Regions from separate parts of the Halobacillus litoralis genome, predicted to be linked through region 1. Evidence: riboswitches for the same ligand, from Rfam matches in the RefSeq annotation. Region 1 holds a riboswitch; the other holds the start of a gene.
The links. Region 1 has a riboswitch for S-adenosylmethionine ahead of metK (methionine adenosyltransferase). Riboswitches for the same ligand answer to the same signal wherever they lie in the genome.

Region 2: linked by a shared signal. The riboswitch ahead of LC065_RS07860 (acetyl-CoA C-acyltransferase) and the one ahead of metK (methionine adenosyltransferase) in region 1 are both predicted to bind S-adenosylmethionine.

What each region holds. Positions count from the first base shown of each region.
Region 1 covers NZ_CP129016.1:1,978,652-1,986,893, forward strand. The annotation lists gene menC (o-succinylbenzoate synthase) at 1-395, shown strand, start outside; gene LC065_RS09970 (hydrolase) at 457-768, shown strand; gene LC065_RS20500 (DUF6612 family protein) at 735-944, opposite strand; gene ytkD (RNA deprotection pyrophosphohydrolase) at 1,232-1,699, shown strand; partial or broken gene pckA (phosphoenolpyruvate carboxykinase (ATP)) at 2,359-3,952, opposite strand; SAM riboswitch class I at 4,812-4,922, shown strand; partial or broken gene metK (methionine adenosyltransferase) at 5,203-6,399, shown strand; gene LC065_RS09990 (gamma carbonic anhydrase) at 6,467-6,982, opposite strand; gene LC065_RS09995 (alpha/beta hydrolase) at 7,042-7,497, shown strand; gene LC065_RS10000 (serine aminopeptidase domain-containing protein) at 7,430-7,819, shown strand; gene LC065_RS10005 (tetraprenyl-beta-curcumene synthase family protein) at 7,867-8,242, shown strand, end outside.
Region 2 covers NZ_CP129016.1:1,549,259-1,557,500, reverse strand. The annotation lists gene LC065_RS07875 (S-layer homology domain-containing protein) at 1-1,866, opposite strand, end outside; gene LC065_RS07870 (hypothetical protein) at 2,208-2,423, opposite strand; gene LC065_RS07865 (hypothetical protein) at 2,436-2,558, opposite strand; SAM riboswitch class I at 2,814-2,918, shown strand; SAM riboswitch class I at 2,986-3,093, shown strand; gene LC065_RS07860 (acetyl-CoA C-acyltransferase) at 3,165-4,319, shown strand; gene LC065_RS07855 (acetoacetate--CoA ligase) at 4,340-6,283, shown strand; gene LC065_RS07850 (thiolase family protein) at 6,283-7,443, shown strand; gene LC065_RS07845 (Zn-ribbon domain-containing OB-fold protein) at 7,440-7,862, shown strand; gene LC065_RS07840 (sodium:solute symporter family protein) at 7,958-8,242, shown strand, end outside.

The DNA of each region.
Region 1 (8,242 bases):
TGGATGAATCGATCATGTCTTTACACGATGCCATCCAAGCGGTTGAACTGGGAAGTTGTCAAATCATTAACATAAAAATCAGTCGTGTCGGTGGATTAACCGCAGCGATTCAAATTCATGACTTCTGTCAATCGCGTGGGGTTCCTGTGTGGTGCGGAGGGATGGTGGAATCTGGGATATCCAAAGCGCATAATCTTGCGTTAGCATCCCTGCCAAATTTCACGATTCCAGGTGATTTGTCCGGTTCTACAAGGTATTTTTATAAAGATCTTGTACACCCTGAGATTGTTATGCGTAAAGGTACCATTGAGGTTCCTGCGAAAGCGGGAATGGGTATGGAAGTGGATGAAGAATATTTGGATGAAGTAACACTCGTTTACAAGACCTTTTCCTGAATCATCAATCTGTAATAGGTTTCCCCTCCGTGGTTCACACTAGAGAAGAGGAGGGCGAATGATGGATAAGGATAAGTATTATATCAACATGGGAACAAGGGAAATTTCTTTAAACCACGATGCAAACAATGATGATTTCACGATTTATGCAACGGAAGAGGAAGTAAAAGCGCTAAGAGAAGTATTTGATGAGATTTATAATGCAGATGAAGAGTCTTTCTGGCGGTCCCACGTTCCGTATAATCCCTATCATAACGATCAGGCGAACGATGAAGTGGATCTTGGTATGAAAAAAGCGTTTCAAAAGATTTACGACCTTGGAGATGAAGCGACTAAACATCATATCAGTGAGATGGGTGTATTGAATGAATAATCGAACCGCTTCTTAAAAAGAAGCGGTTTTCTATGCTTCATTAGAATATCACCAGGCATATCTTCCATTTTCTCTGCTTGATTAAGAATGTCCTTAGGTACGACAATCTCTTTAATTTCGTTAAAACGTCTGAATTCACTGTATATGGATTGATTTACCTCAATTTGTTCCCCCATGATCCTCAATTTCAAGTTTCATATCCATACGGAACATTCGGGGTTCGTATGCATCTTAATCGTCGCTACATAGGTTCGCTGAGCCATTATTGTTCTATTCACTTTTTTGCTTTCTTTCTTGTAGATGATAAGAATCGAACGTTTCATGTTTGTGGGTGTTTTTACAATTTTTTCAGAAAAGCGGGAAGTTTGTCTGCTGACCGGTTTGTATTTAGCGTGGCTTGTGGTACGATTTAAACAGGTGAAAGACAGAACGTATATCAAGGATTAAAGGCAGTTGAGCAGACATGAAAACATTTTATGATTATTACCACAACCCTGTCCGGTTATCTTTTGAGGATCATCCTTTTTCCGAGACACCGAAACATGTGTGGGTGATATGCCGATACAAGGATCAATGGCTGCTCACCAAGCATAAAGATCGTGGTCTAGAATTTCCAGGCGGAAAAGTTGAAGAGGGAGAATCAGCGGAAGACGCCGCTGTCAGAGAAGTCAGAGAAGAGACAGGAGCCGTTATTTCTCATTTATCCTACATTGGTCAGTACCATGTAGAAGGGAAAGGGGGGACGGTCATTAAGAATGTGTATTTTGCAATGATTGATTCGATCGATGATCAGGATCATTATTTTGAGACGCACGGACCAGTATTGTTCCGTCATCTCCCGCGTAATTTAAAATCGAATGATCGTTTTAGTTTCATGATGAAAGATGAAGTGTTGCCAGAGTGCTTGAAAAAGGTAGAAAAGTTTAACTAAACTTTTCTACCTTTTTTCTAATGTTTCTTCAACAATCTGGCAGGATTGTTGAAGACTCAGTTTCGAGATGTTTCCGGGGTTCGTTGCTATGTTGGGCGTCAGGGGTGGTCGGGAACCTACTCGCTTTCCTGCGGGGATGACGGCAAGCCTCCTCGTGCTTCGCACTGTGGGGTCTTGCCAGTCCATCCATTCCCGCGGGAGTCTCGCAGCTTCCCAACCACCCCTTTCGGTGTAAGGGAGAAACGAACCCTTGTGCCAAATTGGACGGGTCTTTCACTATCCAACTGTTAGAGGTGTAAAGCGAAGTGGATTAAGCTTTAACGTACTGTTGAGGTGTTCTAGTCATCCACCTCCCATAATCATACGAGCTGACCTTTTAGGAGTGTTTTCGAAAATCTTTCATGGCAATGGGGCGGAGGGAAACGGTGAGACTCCTATGGGACGTGTGGGAGAGGTGAGACCCCGGAAGGCGTAGCCTGAGGAGGCTCACCGCCCGCCCCATGGAAAGCGAACCTTTTCCCGGAGCCCCTAGAATCACTCAATTGTCTCGAAACTGAGTCTTCCACAAACGGGAGCGTTTGTGAGTGGAGGGCATAGAGAAGGCCCCGCTGGAAATCCAGCGGGGCCTTCTTTTATATGAGGAGATGAGGAAACAATTGTTATGACCTGTGGTAGGTCGGTCCTGCATTTTTGATTTCTTCGCTTGCATATGTGAATTTCTTGAAGTTTTCATGAAACTTGCTTGCCAATGACTTGGCACTTTGATCATATGCATCGGCGTCTGCCCATGTTTTTCTAGGAAATAATACTTCATCTGGTACACCAGGGCAGTGTGTAGGAATATTCAAACCGAAAAATGGATCTTGATAAGTTTCAGCAGAGCTTAACTCTCCCTCCAGTGCGGCATGAATCATGGATCTTGTGTAGGCCAGTTTAATTCGCTGCCCTTCCCCGTAAGATCCTCCTGACCAGCCTGTGTTGACCAAATAAACATCTGCGTTGAATTGGTCAATTTTTTCCCCGAGCATTTCTGCATAAGTGGATGGCGGGAGAGGAAGGAACGGTGAACCGAAGCAGGCAGAAAATGTAGCTTGTGGTTCTGTGATTCCTCTTTCAGTCCCTGCAAGTTTACTCGTATATCCACTCAAGAAATGGTACATGGCCTGCTCTTTGGTCAATTTACTGATTGGTGGGAGGACACCTGTTGCATCAGCTGTTAAAAAGATGATGGCATTCGGATGACCGGCGATACTCGGTTGTACAGTATTATCAATATGCTCTAATGGATAAGCCGCTCGTGTATTTTCAGTGAGACTTGTGTCATTGTAGTCGGGCTGGTGGGTCTGTGGATCAAGCACTACGTTTTCCAGGACAGAGCCGAAATGAATGGCATCAAAAATCTGGGGTTCCTTTTCTTGAGAAAGGTTGATACATTTCGCGTAACATCCACCCTCAATATTAAAAACTCCGTAGTTTGACCATGCATGTTCATCATCACCAATCAACCTACGTTGAGGGTCCGCTGATAATGTTGTCTTTCCTGTTCCGGAAAGGCCGAAGAATAAAGCCACATCTCCCCTCTTTACCTACGTTAGCTGAGCAATGCATAGGGAGAACGTTCTTCTCGGGAAGAATATAGTTCATGACAGAGAAGATAGACTTTTTAATCTCTCCGGCATATTCGGTGCCACCAATTAAAACAATACGGTGTTTAAAAGAGATCATGATGAATGCTTCTGAGTTCGTTCCATCGGTCTCCGGATTAGCTTTGAAGGTTGGAGCAGAGATTACAGTAAACTCTGCTTCATGATCTTCTACTTCCTGTTCATCTGGACGAATGAACATTTGCTGTGCGAATAAGTTGTGCCAGGCGAACTCTGTGAGTACCTGAAGAGGAAGACGGTGCTTTTCATCTGCCCCCGCAAAGCCCTTAAAGACAAAAAGTTCATTCCGTTCTTTCAAATAATCCAATACTTTATGATATAGTTTTACAAACGTTTGATCATCTATGGGCTGGTTGACAGCTCCCCAGTGAACTTTATCTTGTGTAACATCATCCTGAACGATGAATTTATCTTTCGGAGATCTTCCAGTATAAGTACCCGTCGTTGCCTGGATGGCCCCTTTTTCTGTCAGGGTACCTTCATTACGGTATAAAATCTTTTCCACTAAGTGTGGAACAGATAGCTGGTGGTGGACATGTTCTTGGGCAAGTAAAAGATTCAGTTCAGACATTTGATTTATGGTACTCATATGTGTCGACCCGCCTTTGCATTTATTATGATCAACCTAATGTGAGATTAGTATAACACATTGAATTCTTTAGTCCATACTATACGTGAAAAAGCTTACATTTTATTTATTCTGAATTATCAAACTAGAAACCCACTCTTTTGTTCAACAATCTGGCAGGATTGTGAAAGACTCAGTTTCGAGACTTTTGTTGAGTGGATGGGGGCTGCGGGGAATAACTCGCTTTCCGCGGGAGCGCGGTGAGCCTCCTCAGGCTAACGCCTTGCGGGGTCTCACCAAGCACTCTTTTCCCGCAGGAGTCTCGCCATTCCCCTCCGCCCCTTTGCTATATCAGTGTCTCGAAACCACTCCCCGAATAATCAGCTATTCAGTTTAATGGGAGTATAAGGATAAAATCCCCGTGCCCAGGTATTTGCACTCTGAGAGCTTAATACAGAGCGTTCTATGCTTTTAACAATCGAGATAGCGGAAGACAATCCAACTTGGTAAAGGGGTTCGTTTCTCACATACATCGAATGGGGTGGTTGGGAAGCTGCGAGACTCCCGTGGGAGAAGGAGATAGGCGAGATCCCGCAGGACGCAGTCCCAGGGAGCTCGGCGCTCCCCTACAGGAAAGCGAGTAGCTTCCCAGCCACCCCTGACTCCCATTATGGCAAACGAAACCCTAAAGCATCTCGAAACTGAGTCTTCAACAAACGGGAGCTTATATGGAAGAGTGGGATATTTCTTATTGAAAAAAGTTTCTAATAATATATGTGAATTTCATTCAAACGTTTACTAAATACGAATACGTTAGAATGAGGTGGAATTCAATTGACAACAAATGAGGTTTTCGATACGATAACGGAGAACGGATACTCTCTTATCCAGAGTTGGTGGAGGGACAGGCCCTTTGAAACCCAGCAACCGTCATGCACATGACACGGTGCTAACCTGAAGCAAGGAGGACATGCTCCTTGGACGATAAGAGCGAAAGGAAGCAGCCCCTTTCCTCGAATAGGAAAGGTTTTTTCTTTTTATAAGGCTTTTTTTCAAACAGAGGGATGAGATTGATTCATCCACTCATTAAAACTCAGCCTTTAATGAAGAAATATTCGAACAGGATAACCTGTAGATATTCCTATGTAATTGCTCCATTGGTTGTGAAAAGAGGCAACATGAACATATATGAAACGTATAAAAGTTTCTGCACATACTGGTAAAGAGTTCCGTCTAATACTTTGTACTTACAGAAGGAGGAGTTTTTAAGAATGCCTGCAAACCGCCGGTTATTCACATCAGAATCCGTCACGGAGGGTCATCCGGACAAAATTTGTGACCAGATTTCTGATGCGATATTAGATGAAATTTTAAAAAACGACCCTAACGCGAGGGTTGCATGTGAGACAACAGTGACAACGGGACTTGTACTGGTTTCTGGTGAGATTAGTACAAATACTTACGTGGATATTCCATCCATCGTACGTCAGACGATCAAAGATATCGGATATACTCGTGCGAAGTACGGGTTTGATGCGGATACATGTGCTGTTCTGACTGCGATTGATGAGCAATCCCCTGATATTGCAGGAGGCGTGGACGTTGCTCTTGAATCCCGTGAAGGAAAAATGAGTGACGATGAAATTGAATCGATTGGTGCAGGAGACTAGGGATTGATGTTTGGTTTTGCTAATAATGAAACCAAAGAATTGATGCCTCTTCCAATCTCCTTGGCTCATAAACTCTCTAAACGTCTATCTGATGTTAGAAATGATGGTACACTTGATTACCTTCGTCCAGATGGAAAAACACAAGTGACGGTAGAGTACGACGAAAATGATCAGCCAGTGCGCGTGGATACAATTGTTATTTCTACCCAGCATGCGGAAGAAGTGACTCTGCAACAGATCCAGGAAGATTTGAAGAAACATGTGATTGGGCCGATCGTGCCTGAAGGATATATTGATGAACAGACGAAGTACTTTATTAATCCAACCGGACGCTTCGTCATTGGAGGTCCACAAGGTGACGCCGGGCTAACCGGAAGAAAGATTATCGTCGACACATATGGTGGCTATGCTCGTCATGGAGGGGGAGCCTTCAGTGGTAAAGATGCTACGAAAGTAGACCGTTCTGCTGCATATGCTGCCCGTTACGTTGCGAAAAATATCGTAGCTGCAGGACTTGCGGATTCTGTTGAAGTTCAGCTTGCTTATGCCATCGGTGTTGCGCAGCCTGTTTCTATTGCTATTAACACGAATGGAACAGGTGCGGTTTCTGAGGAGCAACTGGTGGAAGCTGTCCGTGAACTGTTCGACCTTCGCCCAGCAGGAATTATTAAGATGTTGGACCTGCGTCGTCCTATTTATCGTCAAACGGCTGCTTACGGTCATTTCGGACGTACAGATGTGGAGTTCCCTTGGGAGCGTACAGATAAAGCCGAAGAATTGAAGGCACGCTGTCAGTAATAAAAAAAAACCGTTCCAAACAAAAGTTTGGAACGGTTTTTTTCGTTCAAGTGATCGATTTGTGGCTTCATGATTTTCGTAGTTCTTTATAATATTGCCCTTTTTCCACATAACTCTTTCTGATCCTGTTGAGTTCCTTAATGTCTTCTTCATTTAGTTCTCTTATGACTTTGGCCGGCCGTCCGAAAGCGAGAGTATTTGGTGGAATCACTTTCCCGGGGGGAACAAGACTCCCGGCGCCGATGAAAGCTTGTTCTCCAATAACAGCGCCATCCAGAATAAGAGATCCCATGCCGATCAGCGCGTTTTCTTTTATATGGGCGGAATGTAAAGTGACTTGGTGGCCGACGGTTACCCCGTCCTCAATGATTAATGGTTTGTCTGGGCTTTGATGTAAGAGGCTTAAATCTTGAATGTTGGTGTTCTTGCCAATATGTACGGGAGCTACATCTCCTCTGATCACGGTCTTGAACCAAACACTGGCCTTTTCCTGTATGGTTACATCCCCTGTGATCACAGCATCTTCAGCAACATACGCGCTCGGATGTATGTCAGGTACCTTTCCTTTATATTCGCAAATCATGAAAAACCCCCTTATACTTATACTATTGATAGTATAGCAGAAGAAAAGAGGGAGATGCTGTGAAGAAAGTAGAATCAGTCAATGATCGTGCAACGGTTGTGCTCGTTCATGGGGCCTTTGAACATTCAGGACGGTATCATGAACTGGTCGACCAACTTCAAAAGGATGGGTATTCCGTTATTTATGGGGACCTGCCAGGTCAGGGTCGTTCTTCAGGGAAGAGTGGCCATATCCGTTCTTTTCAGGACTATATCAATACCATTATGATGTGGATTCAAGAGGCGGACCCCAATAAAAAAGTATTTTTAATGGGGCATAGCATGGGAGGCCTTGCGGTTGTTCGTACAATGGAGACCGCTCAACCAAAGGTGGATGGTGTTATTCTTTCTTCTCCTGCGCTAGGGCTCCTGAAAAAAAGCGAGCATCCCCTTGGAAGCTGTGTCTTATATGTTAAATACTTTTATTCCATCATTAAGAATCAAAGCTCCTCAAGATCCCGAATATATCACACGTAATAAGGACAAAATTATAGAGTTTCAACAAGATCCTTTGATTATTGATAAAGTCTCTGTTCGCTGGTACCGTGAATTTCAGAAAGCGACGAGAGAAGCGTTTTCTGATATTCAACGCTTTCCTGATATCCCATTGCTACTGATGCAGGCCGAAGAGGATTATATGGTGAGAATAGAGAAGACCGCTGAATGGTTTGACCGGGTTCAGGTAAAAGAAAAAAGGTACAAACAGTGGCCAGGTCTTTATCATGAAATTTATAACGAGCCGGAATGGAAAGATGTCTATCAACATACGCTATCTTTTTTAGAGGATCATCTAAAGTAAATCGGAAAGGAGGCTTTCTTTTGAGACGTGCAGTCCCAGGTAACGCCATGTTTTTGATGTACAGAGTTTATCGAAATATTTTTCCTGCTGTTCATAATGAATTATCTTACTGGATTGAAAGGGCGAAATCGATTCCTGACGAAGAACTTAGAAGTCAAGCTTTGGCGAGTATTGAAGAAAAGACGTTTCACTGTGAAGGGGGATCTATTTACTCTGCTCTCTCCCGCGGCAACGATAAACAGGCCATTCGATTCATTGTTGCTTATCAAACCATCAGTGACTACTTGGACAACCTTTGTGACCGTAGCACCTCTATGGATCCTGACGATTTCCGCATGTTGCATGAATCTATGATCGACGCCTTGACACCAGGTAACCCATTACAGGATTATTACCAATATCGTGACGAGCAGGATGATGGGG
Region 2 (8,242 bases), 430 kb from region 1:
GACGCCTGACAAACCATCTGAAGAACTTAATGTTACTTCCACATTGGATTTATGCCATACATCACTCACGGAACTCATTGTAGTTTCTGGGGATCCAAAATCAAGATTGACATCGACCGTCTGAATTTCTTCCTGGTTCCCAGCTTGATCTGTACTTCGATATTCAATGACATGTTTACCTTCTTCATCAATCGTAATAGGTGTATCGTAGGCAGTCCACTCACCTTCGTTCATTCTATATTCAATAGAACTTACACCTGAAGATTCATCTCTAGCCGTTAAGGATAGCTCTATTTCTTCATTACCCCAGCCGGAAGGAATTTCAGAAGTTGTCGTCACCGGCGATGTTTTATCTATTTTGATGATCTCGGTTTGAATTTCCTCTATATTGCCAGCATGGTCTACGCTTCGGTAATCAAGCTGAACTTCGCCTTCCTGGCTGATTTCGAAGGCCTCTGTATATTCGATCCAATTTCCTTCATTTGTCCGATACTCTATCTTTTTGATACCTGCTTCTTCATCTGTTGCGCTTAAAGTAGCTGTAACATTTGAAGGGTACCATCCATTCTTCATTGGAGTGGATGAGGTGAAATCCACGCTTGTTATTGGTGCAATCTTATCTGTTTCTTCTACCACTACATCATGAGAGCTGAGATCAATATACTCTGAGGTTTCCCGCTTATACTCTGCACCACCGTAAGAGTTATAATAATAGTAATAGTTATCCTGGGCATCTTTTACGTATAAGTAATCTATTTTCCACGCTCCCGCAACATCGTAATCTCCAATTTCAAGACTACCTTCATATTTTCCAGTTTCAGCATTCAACCTTAATGTTACGTACTTTGTTGCGGTTCCTTCTGGCGCTTCATATTTGATACTGACCCTATCTACTCCTGATAAATTATCACTTACCTGAGCACTGAACTTTACTACTTCTCCCCTTTTTACATTAGTGGGAGTTACTTGAAGATTGTCTAGCTTTGGAGGCTGTTTATCTTCTTCTGTCCCAGATACCACTATATTATAAGGACTTAAATCTATATACTCTGAGGTTTCCCGCTTATACTCTGCACCACCGTAAGAGTTATAATAATAGTAATAGTTATCCTGGGCATCTTTTACGTATAAGTAATCTATTTTCCATGCTCCCGCAACATCGTAATCTCCAATTTCAAGGCTACCTTCATATTTTCCAGTTTCAGCATTCAACCTTAATGTTACGTACTTTGTTGCGGTTCCTTCTGGGGCTTCATACTTGATACTAACCCTATCTACCCCTGATAAATTATCACTGACTTCAGCTGATATCTTTACAATATCCCTTTTTGTTACATCTAGAGGAGTTACTTGAAGATTGTCTAGCTTTGGAGGCTGTTTATCTTCTTCCGTCCCCGACACTACTATATTATAAGGACTTAGATCTATATACTCTGAGGTTTCCCGTTTATACTCATAACCACCATCAGAATTATAGTAATAATAATAGTTATCCTGGACATCTTTTACGTATAAGTAATCTATTTTCCATGCTCCTGCAACATCGTAATCTCCAATTTCAAGACTACCTTCATATTTGCTAGTTGCAGCATTTAACCTTAGTGTTACGTATTTTGTTGCGGTTCCTTCTGGCGCTTCATACTTGATACTAACCCTATCTACTCCTGATAAATCATCAATCACATCAGCTGTGATTGTCACTTCATCTCCTACTGTAGCTTCCTTTTTTGAAACAGTTAAATCATTTAGTACAGGTGGAGTAACATCCGAACCTGCATAACTAACCTCCGAATTTCCCAGCGAGACAATAAGCGCCAGGATGGCAAGCACAAGTACACGCTCTATTTTTCCTTTTTTAAAAAACATTCACTCACTCTCCTCTTTCTTTTACGAAGAAAAATCTTCTCTTTATGTATTCACACATTATTTACACAACCTCTATTTTAGTATAAAAGCACGATGAATTGTTAATTATTTTTAAATAAACAAGACTAAAGTTTTCAACTCAAAAACCACATTTAGGACCCTATAATATGCTTTAATAACCAAAAAAAATGGCGTAGTACCCAACCTAAACTGAGGATACTACGCCAGTCTTCAATTCGATATAACAGCTAAAGTTAGACTCTACCACTTACTAAGCAATATCTGCACTCTCCTACTGATCCTATAAATAAGTAGCTAAAGAGCGAAATTGAATAAATCTATTATTGTTTCAAATTAAATCCATATAAATACTCGACCAACTTGTCAAATTCATCATCAGAGGAACACTCAATTTGTAGATCAATAAAAGTCATCACAACTTCTTCATCCTCAAACGGGAAATGGCTGTTATCTACATTGGTTAGGATGTCCCGCTTGGATAATCCCTTTTTAAGTAAAACATCAACAGCCTGTTTCATCGAAGATACTTCTGCCATGTGTATGCCCCCTTATTTGATATCTTCACTCGCTCCTCCATCCCTCCGTCGGTTCTTTTGAATGTTAGTAATAACGAGGATGACAAGAATAAAAATAGATTCTTGTACTAAATATTTACTACACGATTCATCCAAATTCCTGCTTCTCCTAATAAAAACGACTTTATTAATAAGACCAAACCTAGGTGGTCATAAAAAACCTAAACACCTGTAAAATCGAAAAAGATACGGAAAACTAGCGAAAACCACTGCGGTTGAGCTATCTATTAGTTTTCTAAAACGCTTGAGCTTGGGGATCAAATAAAATAAATTTTCACACTTTTCTATAAAATGCATTGACACTTGTCCTTTCCCTTGCTAACATGGCACTTAACCAAATAACGAAAGAACATCTTATCCAGAGAGGTGGAGGGACTGGCCCTGTGAAACCCGGCAACCGCTATATTCATAGCATGGTGCCAAATCCTACTGAGTGAACGCTCAGGAAGATAAGAGATTTACATAATCTCTAACCTCTCTATCGCTGATAGAGAGGTTTTATATTTTCCAATTGAATACTTAATTCTTATCCAGAGAGGCAGAGGGACTGGCCCGTTGACGCCCGGCAACCATCAAGCAAACGCTTGATAAGGTGCTAATTCCTGCAGGAGATGATCCTGGAAGATAAGAAGAGCCAAGAGCCCTCTTCTTATTTTTGTGAAGAGGGCTCTTTCTATTATACAAAAAGGAGTGGATACATAGATGACTACAGTACTACTAGATGGCATCCGCACCCCGTTCGGAAAGTGGAAAGGGGCTTTGAAAAAGAAAACCGCATCCGAGCTAGGATCGCATGCGCTAAGCGCTTTGTTAGAGAAAAATCCGATAGCCAAACAGGCGGATGGTGTGCTGCTTGCCCAAGTGATTCAGGCTGGGGGCGGCCAAAACCCTGCGAGGCAAGTCGCTTATAAAGCGGGGGTGGAAATCAGTACACCTGCCATCACATTGAATAATGTCTGTTTGGGTGGGATCGCTACGATTGCGGATGCCTCCCGAAGACTGAAATTGAATGAAGGAGAGTTATACATCGTCGGTGGATTCGACTCGATGACGAATGCACCTCATACCGCTCCTGTACGTGCTTCTTCCGGACTTGGTCATGCCCTACTAAAAGACACATTACTGAACGATGGTTTATGGTGTGCCTTAACCGATGTCTCGATGGGCGCTCTTACCGATGAGAAAAACCGCTCCTTCGAGATCAGTCGTGAGGAACAAGATGAATATGCCGCCCTTTCCCAGCAACGAGCATCTCACGCTCAGGAAAATGGATGGTTCCAACCTGAAATCACTCCTTTTACAGGATTACTCGAGGAAGATGAAGGCATCCGCAAAGGAACGACAGTAGAAAAGTTATCCAGCCTCTCCCCCGCCTTTTCCAACGAAGGCACGATTACGGCAGGCAATGCGTCGCAGATGACGGACGGGGCGAGCGTTGGGATCGTTACCACTAAAGAGAAAGCAGAATCACTCGGCCAGGATCCACTCGCCGAGATCATAGATTGGTCAGAGATTGCCGGACCTGATCCGAGTTTACAAACCAAACCATCGCAAGCGATCCAAGAACTATTAGACAGACACCAATTGACGACCGAGGATATCGATCTATTTGAAATCAATGAAGCTTTTGCCAGTGTTGTTATCGGCAGCTGCCGGGAGCTTGGCATCGATTATGACCGGGTCAATGTGAACGGTGGCGCAATCGCTCTTGGTCACCCTTTAGGAGGCACAGGATTCCGGCTCGTTTTGACCCTTGCCCATGAACTGAAACGACGCGGCGGAGGAAAAGGCATCGCTTCCCTTTGCGGCGGTGGTGGACAGGGTATGGCCCTGTTGATTGAAGTTCCTTATTCATAACTCGAAAGGAGACAAACCCAATGAATACAACGATCACCGCTCAGCGTTCCCCTTATCTATGGGAGCCATCGAGCGAACGAATAGAACAATCGCACATCAAAGCTTTTGCTGACTATACCGGCCAGCCGCTTTTCCCTTATGAACGTTTCCACCGCTGGTCCGTTTCCCACCTTTCAGAGTTTTGGTCAGCGGTGTGGGATTATGCGGGAATTATCGGAGAAAAGGGAGACCGTGTTTTTGTCCCAGGCACTTCCATGCCGGATAGTACCTGGTTTCCGGAAGCACGGTTGAACTTCGCCGAAAACTTACTGCGCGGTTCTCTTGATCGAATCGTTGCCTATGAAGCGAATGAGGAAGGCATTCAACGAAGTATTACTTTACATGAGCTAAGGCAATCAGTTGCCAAAGCTCAGGAAGGGTTAAAGCGATTAGGTATACAGGAAGGCGATTGTGTGGCCGGGGTCACGACGAACGATATCCAAGGGTTGGTCGCCTTGCTTGCGACCACTTCACTCGGGGCGACATGGACCTCCTGTTCCCCTGACTTCGGGACGAAAGGGATCGTCGATCGCATCGGTCAGGTGAAACCGAAAGTGTTGATTGCTACGCTCTCCTATCAATATAAGCAAAAGCCATTCCAGATCAAAGAAAAAATCAAGCAGACGACGGAACATCTGGAAGGACTATCTGCTCTTGTGACGTTCGGAGGTGAAACGGATATTGAAGGACTACAATCTCTATCCTGGGACGAACTTTGCAACAATGATGCAGTAGAGCCAACGTTCCAACCCGTTTCTTTTAATCATCCTTTATACATTTTATATACATCGGGAACGACGGGACTGCCGAAAGCGATCGTCCATTCGGTCGGGGGGACACTCCTGCAACATGTGAAAGAACACCAGCTGCATTGCGATGTCCAGCAAAATGATGTGTTGTTCTGGTACACCAATACCGCCTGGATGATGTATCCATGGCTCGTTTCAGGGTTAGCCAGTGAAGCGGCTATTTTATTGTACGACGGTTCTCCCGTAAGGCAAGATTACCTCACCCATTTGTGGGACATTGCGGATGAAGTGGGCATCACCCATTTCGGCACAAGTCCTAAGTACCTGGATACATTGATGAAGGCAGGCGTCGATCTGAAAAGCAGTCACTCGCTCGACACTTTGAAAAGTCTGCTATCCTGCGGGGCTCCTTTAGCACCAGAGCAATACAACTGGATCTATCAAACGATCAAACAGAATCTGTTCCTTGCTTCCATTTCCGGCGGAACAGAAATCATCGGCTGTTTTGTAATGGGATCACCCGTTCATCCATTGAAGCAAGGCGAAATTGCATGCAAAGCGTTAGGAATGGCGGTTGATGTATTGGATGAGCGAGGAGCATCGGTCTACGAAGAAAAGGGTGACCTTGTTTGCACCAAACCATTCCCGAGCATGCCGCTCACCTTCTTCGGTGAAGGTGGAGAGGAACGTTACAGGAAGAGCTATTTTTCTAAGCGGCCAGGGATTTGGACACATGGAGACTTAGCTGAACAGACCATCGACCAATCGTTCATCATATATGGACGTGCCGATACGACATTGAATCCAGGCGGCGTCCGCATTGGTACCGCTGAAATTTATGGTGTCGTCGACCATATCAACGAAATCAAAGACAGCGTCGTTTTCGGATTACCGAAAGATCATGATGAAGAAATCGTGCTTTGTGTGGTGACGGAAAACCTTACAGAAGACTCGGCAAAAGAAATACGGCGACAAATCCGGACCAAAGCTTCTCCTCGTCATGTACCGAAGCGGATTTATCAAGTGGAGGAAATCCCTCATACCATCAATGGAAAAAGAGTCGAAGGAGCAGCGAAAACAGCCGCTTTAGGAGAAGAAGTGAAAAACGAAGCGTCCTTACGTAATCCATCCAGCTTACAAGCATTTCGTCAGCTTTCAGAAAGGGAGTTCGTGTAATGGCCAGCCAAATTCAAGGGGCGATCACCGGAATCGGTGAGCTGAAGCCCGTCCGTTATTCAGAAGGAAAAACCACCTTAAGTTTGATTGCAGAATCCGTCCGTCTCGCCATCCAGGATGCCGGCATCTCCAAAGAAGACGTCGACGGCCTGCTCGTCGGACCCCAAGTCGGGGAAACGCCGCAGCATGTGCCGGCGACGGTTTCTGAGTATCTGGGAATCGATCCCACGATGTCCAACACAGTGGATCTCGGGGGAGCGACCGGACCAGGGATGATCTGGAGAGCCGCCGCAGCCATCCAGGCAGGCATGTGTGAAACCGTCGTCTGTGTTTTAGCCAACAAAAATGAAAAAGGGGAAACATTACGATCGCCAAACCGTAATCCGATCCGCGAATTTGATGTGCCTTTCGGTGCATCGGGAGCCAATACCTCCTATGCCCTCATAAAAAGACAGCACATGGAAGAGTACGGGTCCACGCAGGAAGACTTTGCAAGGATCGCGTACTGGCACAGGAAAAATGCTCAGTTGAACCCGGATGCGATTTTCTATAACAAGCCCGTTGAAGTCGAAGATATTATCGCCTCTCCTATGATTGCCGATCCGCTTCACCTGCTGGAAATCGTCATGCCTGTTGCCGGTGGAGCAGCCGTCGTCGTGACATCTGCGGAAAAAGCAGCGGAAGGGAAGCATAAACCGGTCTATCTGAAAGGAGCTGGTGAAAAGATCACACACCGGGCGGTAAGCCAAGCGCCAAGTATAGACGCTCTGCCATTCAACTATTCAATCCCAAGGGCGCTTGACCAAGCTCGTACGAACATTGAAGACATCGACCTTTTCTCACTGTATGACTGTTATACAAGTGTCGTGGCCACCACCCTTGAGAGTGCTGGTCTATGTAAGCCAGGGGAGTTCGGTGATTTTGTCAAAAACCATAGCTTCAGTCATGACGGGGATTATCCATTGAACACGCATGGCGGTCAGTTGGGCTTCGGTCAGGCAGACTTGGCCGGCGGCATGTCGCATGTTGTGGAAGCCGTCCATCAATTGAGAGGCGAAGCTGGAAATCGTCAAATACCAGATGCGAGACAAGCCCTTGTGACGGGGAACGGAGCCACATTAAGCGAAACGACAGCCCTTGTGTTAGGAGGAGAACGATGAGCCAACTACAAAACATTTCTCTGCCACGTCCTACAATTACACCTGTTAGTCAGCCTTTCTGGGAAAGCATCCAAGCCGGACACCTCAGCCTTCAGCAATGTGACAAATGTGAGCAGTGGATCTTCTACCCTCGCGAACATTGTCCACACTGTTTTCATGATTCGTTAACATGGAAAAAAGCATCCGGACGGGGAAGGCTGAAAACATGGAGTGTGATCCATCGGGCCGGACATCCCGCCTGGCAGGAACATACGCCCTATGTGGTCGGCATCGTCACCCTTGAAGAAGGACCATCTCTATTGACTCATATATTGGTAGAGGAAACCGCCTTAAAACATAACCTAAAAGTCGAAATGGAAATCAGTGAAATCGGCCCACACCCCTTGCCATTTTTCAAAAAACAGGAGGAAACGAAATGATCCTTACTTACTTCATCGCTGTCGCTTTATTCTGGTTACTCGGTTTATTGATATGGAAGAATTTTTACACGACGAAGAAAGGAGAACGATAAACGATGCTTACAAGTTCCAGTGTATTACTATGGACCGTCATCCTTTTATTAGCTGTGTACTTTGCCGCTGTGACGTGGGTGGGTAAAAAAGGGCGGGCTCACAGCCAGTCGATGGCCGGTTTTGCTACAGCCCGCGGAAAAGTGAGTCCCTGGCTTGTCGGCGCAAGCTTTGCAACATCTTACGCCAGTGCCAACCTATTCATCGGCGTTCCAGGCCTCGCCTACGAACACGGAACCGCTGTGCTCTGGTACACCCTTGGCTGCTTCGGCGTTTCCTGGGTCGGACTA